Mucilaginibacter gracilis: one gene and its partner. The main gene of each other region encodes a partner of the protein of the gene in region 2 in a complex. Links are inferred from orthologs where the notes say so. Each region holds a gene or a part of one and is shown on either strand. Other genes may lie near its edges. The genes, in order: BDD43_RS28665 and smc.

Region 1 (3,081 bases), 190 kb from region 2 along the record:
TCTTTTAAACCACGCGTTGTAATTGCGGCCGTACCCACGCGGATACCCGATGTTACAAACGGAGATTTATCATCAAACGGAACCATGTTTTTGTTAACAGTAATATCAGCCTTAACTAAAGCGTTCTCGGCATCTTTTCCGGAAATATTTTTGTTACGCAAATCAAGCAATATCAGGTGATTATCTGTACCGCCCGAAACGATGTTATAACCAAGCTTAATAAACGCAGCGGCCATTACGGCGGCATTTTTTTTAACCTGTACAACATATTTCATGTAGTTATCGCTTAAAGCTTCGCCAAAAGCGATGGCCTTTGCAGCGATGATGTGCTCAAGCGGCCCGCCTTGCGTACCGGGGAATACAGCCGAATCTAATATAGCCGACATCATTCTAACCTCGCCTTTAGGTGTTTTTAGTCCCCATGGGTTTTCAAAATCCTTGCCTAACATAATCATTCCGCCACGCGGGCCGCGTAATGTTTTGTGGGTGGTAGTGGTAACAATATGGCAATGCGGAAGCGGATCTGTAAGCAAACCACGGGCAATTAAACCTGCCGGGTGCGAAATATCTGCCAAAACAAGGGCACCAACTTCATCGGCAACCTGGCGTATAAATTCGTAATCCCAATCGCGCGAGTATGCCGAAGCACCGCAAATTATCATTTTGGGCTTTTCTTTTAAAGCAACTTCTTTTAATTTATCATAATCAATTAACCCGGTTTCTTTTACCACGCCGTAAAAAAATGGCTTGTACAACTTACCCGAAAAATTTACCGGCGAACCATGTGTTAAGTGCCCGCCATGCGAAAGATCAAAACCCAATATTTTATCGCCAGGTTGTAAACAGGCCAGCATTACTGCTGCATTGGCTTGCGCGCCCGAGTGCGGTTGTACGTTTGCCCAGGCAGCGTTAAATAATTGTTTAGCCCGCTCAATAGCAATAGTTTCTATTTCGTCTACAATTTCGCAGCCACCATAATAGCGTTTACCGGGTAAGCCTTCGGCATATTTATTGGTTGCAACCGAGCCAGCAGCTTCCATAACTTGCTTGCTTACAAAGTTTTCTGATGCTATCAGTTCCAGGCCTTCTTCCTGGCGCTGCAACTCTTCTTCCAATAAATCAAAAATAAGTTTATCTCTTTTCATGAGGGGTTGAATTAATGCCGCAAAGGTAGCCAAATTTTATTTGGTTTAATGAGTTGTTCTATAGAAATTTAGCTATGTTATAGGGCTATAATACAACGCCACATACTAATTATTTTATCAGGTAGGCCCCGCTATAGGGCATGTTATCAGCTTTCCGCCCTTGGCGATATCCAGAAATTGTTATACCCCAGGCCTATCTGTATGTCAACCAATTCTTGCTGAAGCATCTCTAGCACGGCCAAAAAGTTATACACAAAGTGAACCCTGTTTTCCGAGTTTGTACGTATTGCGCTAAAATCGAGCCGTTTGTTAATGGCCAGCAATGCGCTAATAGCCTTCTTTTGCTTCTCAATAGTGTAAGGGTATTGCACCACGGTATGCTTTACTTCCTGGCTTTTGCTTTTGTAACGCGTCATAACCCGGCTATAAACCATCATTAACTTATACAGGTCAAAACTTTCAAGCTCCTCGCCAGGCGCGGCCAATTCGGCAACGGCCTCCATATCCAGGTGTATGGCTCCGCGCTTCTCTTGTTTAAGCCTGTCTTCTTCCAGGGGTTTAAGCTCTTCGCAAACCAATTTAAACTTTTTGTACTCAATAAGCTTGCGTATCAGGTCTTCTTTAAGGTCAATCTCGTTGCCGTCTGCGTCAACTTCGTAGCGTGGTAACAACATTTTGGCCTTAATGCGCATCAGCGTAGCGGCAACAAAAATAAATTCGCTGGCCAGCTCCATATTAAGGCTGTTCATCTGGTGGATGTACGACAAAAAATCGTCGGTTATTTTGGCTATCGAAATTTCGTGTATATCCAGCTCATCCCGCTCTATAAAGAACAGAAGCAGATCAAACGGACCTTCAAACTGGGGTAAATGAATTTCGAAACCTTCTTCAACCATGATTAGCCTCCAAAAATAAACGTTTTAAAACAAGTAAGGCATTAAAAATAGCAAAGTATAACAACAATACCTGCCGCCACTGACTTAATTATGTGTTTAGTATTGAGTCGGGAGTCCGCAATATTGAGTTGAACACTAAACCGAATCAAAAAAGCATCATAAAATAAATGACAACGATTTGTCATGGTTTTTAGCAACTAAATAACTTAATTTGTATCTTTAATCCACACGAACATAATTGATGAAAGTATCTGCGGGAAATTTACTGCAAAAAATTAACTACCCTTCTGATTTAAAGCAACTTAAGGAAGAAGAACTAAAGCAACTTAGCCAGGAGCTCCGTCAGTATATTATTGACATCGTTTCGGTTAATGGCGGCCATTTTGGTGCCAGCTTAGGCGTTGTAGAGTTAACAGTTGCCCTGCATTATATATTAGACACACCTTACGACCAATTGGTTTGGGATGTTGGCCACCAGGCCTACGGCCACAAAATACTAACCGGCCGGCGCGATATTTTTGATACCAACCGCGTTTATGGCGGCATAAGCGGTTTCCCAAAACGCTCAGAGAGCGAATATGATACTTTTGGCGTGGGCCACTCATCAACCTCCATTTCGGCGGCTTTGGGTATGGCGGTAGCATCGCAATACAAAGGCGAAACCAACAGGCAGCACGTAGCCGTTATTGGCGATGGCTCCATGACAGCCGGGCTTGCCTTTGAAGCGCTTAACCATGCCGGTATAGAAAACAGTAACCTGCTTGTTATTTTAAACGATAACAACATGGCTATTGACCCTAACGTGGGTGCCCTTAAAGAGTACTTAACTGATATTTCAACCTCAAAACCTTATAACCGCTTTAGGGACGATATTGCCCGTATGTTGAGCAAAATATCATCATACGGCCCCGATGCGTTTAAAATGGCCAAAAAAATAGAGAAGAGTATAAAAGGTACCCTGCTTAAAAAAAGCAACCTTTTTGAGGCTTTGCAATTTAGATACTTTGGCCCTATTGATGGCCACGATGTTGAACACCTGG
Region 2 (4,389 bases):
GCCTTTACCGGAATGTTATTTAAGGATAGATTTAAAGCAAGGCGAAGACATTAATTTCAATGTGCGGATGTGCAGATGAGTAAATGATTTTGATGTGCGGATGAGTAAATGTGCAAATGATTTTGATGTGTACACATAATTTCAATGTGTGAATGAATAAATACTGAAGAATTTTTATATCTCATCATTTCATTTGCACACCTGCACATTGAGCCTTGTTTAGATTTGACAACTTTTTAAAAGTTGTCAAATCTTCTCTCCATTTGCACACCTGCATATTTACTCATCTGCACATCGAGCCGCAACGCGGCTTTAATCTGCCAGTTCGCGCATATCTACCGGCACTACGCGTGATATACCCTGCTCAACCATGGTTACGCCGTAAATAATATCGGTGCTGGCAATGGTGCGTTTGTTGTGCGATACGATGATGAACTGCGATTCCTTTGAAAACTTGCGGATAATGTTGTTAAACTTATCAATATTGGTATCGTCAAGCGGGGCGTCAACCTCATCAAAAATACAGAAGGGAGCAGGTTTTAGCAGGTAGAGCGAAAATAGGATGGCTGTAGCCGTAAGCGTTTTTTCGCCGCCCGACAGTTGGTTGATAGACAATGGCCTTTTACCTTTAGGCTTGGCAATAATATCAATGTCTGATTCGAGCGGATTATTGGGGTCGCTCAATATCAAATCGCACGAATCCTCTTCGTTAAATAACGACCGGAATACTTTAATAAAGTTTTCGCGAACCATTGTAAAGGCCAGCATAAATTTTTCTTTAGCCGTGTCGTCAATCTCCTGTATAGTTGCAAGTAACGAAAACTTGGCTTCGCTTAAATCCTTTTTTTGTGTCTGTATAAACTGATAGCGTTCGCTCATTTCCTGGTAGGCTTCAACAGCCATAGGGTTAATGGGGCCAAACTCGTCCAGTTGTTTTTTTAGCTTTTCGGTTTTTTCGCGCAGGCCACTTTCATTTTCGTCCTCAGGTACTTCTGTTTCAAGCAAATCTTCTATATCAACACTAAACTCAACCGATAGTCTTTCTTTTAAAGCGTTTAGTTCCAGTTTAAGGTTGTTCTTTTCGTCTTTTAGTTTATTTTCAATAGCCTCGGCGTTATCTTTATTGCGCCTCAAATTGCTGATCTCGTTTTCGGCAAACGTTATCTTTTCGCGAAAAGCGTAGTATTCTTGTTCGGCTGTTTGTGCCGCCTTTTCCAGTTCTTCACGCTGGCCATACATTTCAAGCAGGTCATCGTCCGAGTGGTCGCTCTGCTTCATGTTATCCATAATGGCAGCTTTTACCACATCCAATTCGGCTTTGTTTTGTTTAATACGCTGGTCTAAATTTTCCTGCTGTATTTCACGGTAGTCAAGGTCTTTAGCCAATCCGGCTACCCTGTTTTGTTGCTGGTGAAAGGCTATATTCTCCTGGTTATACCGCGCCGATTGTACAGATAAATGTTCGGATAGTTCGGCAAAAGCCTCCTGTTTTTCGGCAAGCAATTCGCTTTGCTCCAGCTTTTGCAATTTTAGTTCGGCAACGGTAGGTAATAACTTTTCCTTATCGGCAAGTATGCTATCTATTTTTTGCGCTATATCCTGCTTGCGGTTGCGGCTGCTTTCAATAAAAGTTTGGTACTGTTCGCGGCGCGTTTTTACGGTTATTAATTGCGTGTTTAACTGGTTTAGCTGCTGTTGCTTTTGGTTAATTTCGGCAGTTTTGCCCGATGCCCGCAAGGTTGTTAACTGTACTTGCAGCTCATTAATCTGGCTTTTGTATTGCGCTATTTTGCCTTCGTGGGTTTTAATTTCTTTAGCCAGTATCTCCAGGTTTTTTGCCCGGCCAATACGCTTACCCTCAAACAACCCTACCGAACCGCCCGACATGGTAAAGGTTGATTTGCTGAACTTGCCGCTCATACCCAGCAAGGCAATGCCTTGCGGCAATAGCTGGTTGTTGAGTTCGGTTTCGGCCTGGTCGTTTACCAGGTAAACGTTTTTAAGCAGGTGCGCACAAAGCGGATAGTAGCGGTTATCTACCTCAATAACATCTAATGCAGGTATCCAGTTATCGGGCCGGTTAAATGCTTCGGGCCTGCCATCAGCAGGGTAATTGCTCAGTATAAAAAATTGCGCGCGCCCCCTTGCCGATTTACTGAGCAGGTTAATGGCGCTTATCGCTTCATCATAATTTTCAACCACATAGTGGTTCATTAACGGCTCAAGGTAGTTTTCAATGGCAACGCGGTAATCTTCGCGGCAAAATAAAACATCGCTAAATAGCGGAGCATTACGTGCCCAATCGCTGTTTTTCTTTAAAAACCGTATCGATTCGGGGAAGCCTTCCAGGTTATCAACCATACTTTTGGTAAGGTTGTATTCGTTTTGTTTGGCATCAAGTTTACGGCCCTCTTGGGTTAAGGTGTCTTTAGTGGTGCTAAGGTTGGCCTCGGTTTCGCGCAGTTTTTCTGCAAGACTACGTTCAAAGTCTATAGCGGCCTGGTGCTCTTGTTCCAGTGTTGCGGTACGGGTTTCAAGCTCGGCAATGGCATCGTTAAAACTGCTTAGTTCGGCTTCTTTATTATCGGCATCGGCCATGTTGCGCTGGCTCTCCTGCTCTAAGGCCTGCTGCTGTATTTGTAAAATGTCTAGGTCTTTCTCGGCCTTGTATATCTGGTTTTGCAGCCTGTTGTTAATATTGCCTATTTCGTCAAGTTCGGCTTTGGCGCCCAATTGGCCCTGGCGGTACTCGTCAACAACGCTTTTTAGTTCGGCAAGGTTTTCTCTCAGCGTTTCAAGTTTTTCATCCTCCTGCAAACGCTCTTCGGACAGGCGCTTAATATTGTAAAGTACGTGGTTAAGCTGGTTGGTGTCTTTTTCCAACTCATCGCTTAAACGCGCCTCTTTATCTTTCTGAAATTTTAACTGCTCGTTCTTTATCTTTTTCTCGCTCTCGTAAGCCTTAATTTTTGCTACGTATTCGTTAGTGGCCTTTTGCTGCGTGGCCAGGTTTTTTTCTTTGGTAAGGCTGTCCAGCTTTTGCTGCTGTAAACCGGCTTCCAGGGTATCAATATGGGTTACTATGGCCGATTTTTCTATCGTTTGTTTCTGCTCCAGATCCTCTATCTTTTTCAGCGAATCGCTAAAGGATACAATGCGGAACGAGGCCAGCATAATACTTAACGTTTTATACTGCTCTTTTAAACGGTAATAGCGTTCGGTTTTTTTAGCCTGGTTCTCTAAGGTTTTTAGGTTTTTTTCAATCTCAAATAGCAGGTCCTCAACCCGTTCAAGGTCGGCTTCGGTTTCTTTAAGTTTGTTGAGGGTTTGCTTTTTGCGAAGCTTGTATTTGGATATGCCCGATGCTTCTTCAAACAAAGTGCGGCGCGAGTTTTCTTTATTAGAGATGATCTCCTCAATCATTTTCAACTCAATGATGGAGTACGAATCCGAGCCTACACCGGTATCTAAAAACAAATCGGTTATATCTTTTAAGCGGCATTGCACATCGTTAAGCCGGTATTCGCTCTCGCCGGTGCGGTAAAGCTTGCGCGTTAACGTAACCTGCGAAAACTCGGTAGGCAATATGTTTTTGGTGTTATCAAACGTAAGTGATACTTCGGCAAGGTTACCCGGTTTACGGCTTTTGCTCCCGTTAAATATCACATTCTCCATTTTTTCCGACCGCAGCGCACGGGTGCTCTGCTCGCCTAATACCCAACGAATGGCATCAACCACGTTTGATTTTCCACAACCATTAGGGCCAACAATGGCTGTTATGCCCTCATTAAAATTGATGGTTATTTTATCCCCAAAACTCTTAAAACCCTTAACTTCTAAACGTGTAAGCTGCATTATGTATTTAAACCCGGTATCTCAAAATCATAAATTTGTAATTGCGGGAAACGAAGCAAACACAAGGAAGCAATATTCGCCCTGTATAGTTCGCCGTTCTTCGTGCGGTTGCCACGCTACCACTCGCAATTACATAGTTTTATTGTTGTATTATCGCTCGCAATGACACTACTATATATCAGGTTTTGAAATTAGCGAAATGCTTTTATTTAATTAAATAAAACTTTTACGTTGCAAAGTTATTTAGTGTTTAACAACATAATTAACCCAATTTACCATGAAAATAGCAATATTTGGAGCCGCCGGGCGCATAGGCAGCCGTATAGTTACCGAAGCACTTAACCGTGGGCATCATGTTACCGCCATAGCGCGTAAACCCGAAACTTATACCCTGATACATGAACGCCTTACGGTTGCCAGGGGCGATATTTTTGAATCGCAAAGTGTGGAGGGTGCCGTGTTTAACCACGATGCCGTTGTAAGTGCTTACAGCCCTACGCATGGCGCAGCCCCATCAAGCATTGTTGAATTGGT

The links.
Region 1: the proteins of smc (region 2) and BDD43_RS28665 are in contact, whole or in part, in a crystal structure (PDB 3ZGX), measured with the Bacillus subtilis proteins. The link is inferred for Mucilaginibacter gracilis from one-to-one orthologs.

What each region holds. Positions count from the first base shown.
Region 1 is NZ_RBKU01000001.1:6,421,394-6,424,474, forward strand. The notes cover bases 167-2,920. They hold BDD43_RS28665 (segregation and condensation protein A), read right to left. Parts: upstream 2,042-2,920; coding sequence 1,292-2,041; downstream 167-1,291. Other genes in these bases: glyA (serine hydroxymethyltransferase), read right to left, coding at 167-1,145; dxs (1-deoxy-D-xylulose-5-phosphate synthase), read left to right, coding at 2,283-2,920. Outside these bases: more of glyA, read right to left, coding at 1-166; more of dxs, read left to right, coding at 2,921-3,081. UniProt on the Bacillus subtilis protein: Participates in chromosomal partition during cell division. May act via the formation of a condensin-like complex containing Smc and ScpB that pull DNA away from mid-cell into both cell halves.
Region 2 is NZ_RBKU01000001.1:6,236,113-6,240,501, reverse strand. Bases 113-4,174 are described here. They hold smc (chromosome segregation protein SMC), read right to left. Parts: upstream 3,856-4,174; coding sequence 313-3,855; downstream 113-312. Other genes in these bases: BDD43_RS27845 (NAD(P)-dependent oxidoreductase), read left to right, coding at 4,133-4,174. Outside these bases: BDD43_RS27855 (S41 family peptidase), read left to right, coding at 1-54; more of BDD43_RS27845, read left to right, coding at 4,175-4,389. UniProt on the Bacillus subtilis protein: Required for chromosome condensation and partitioning.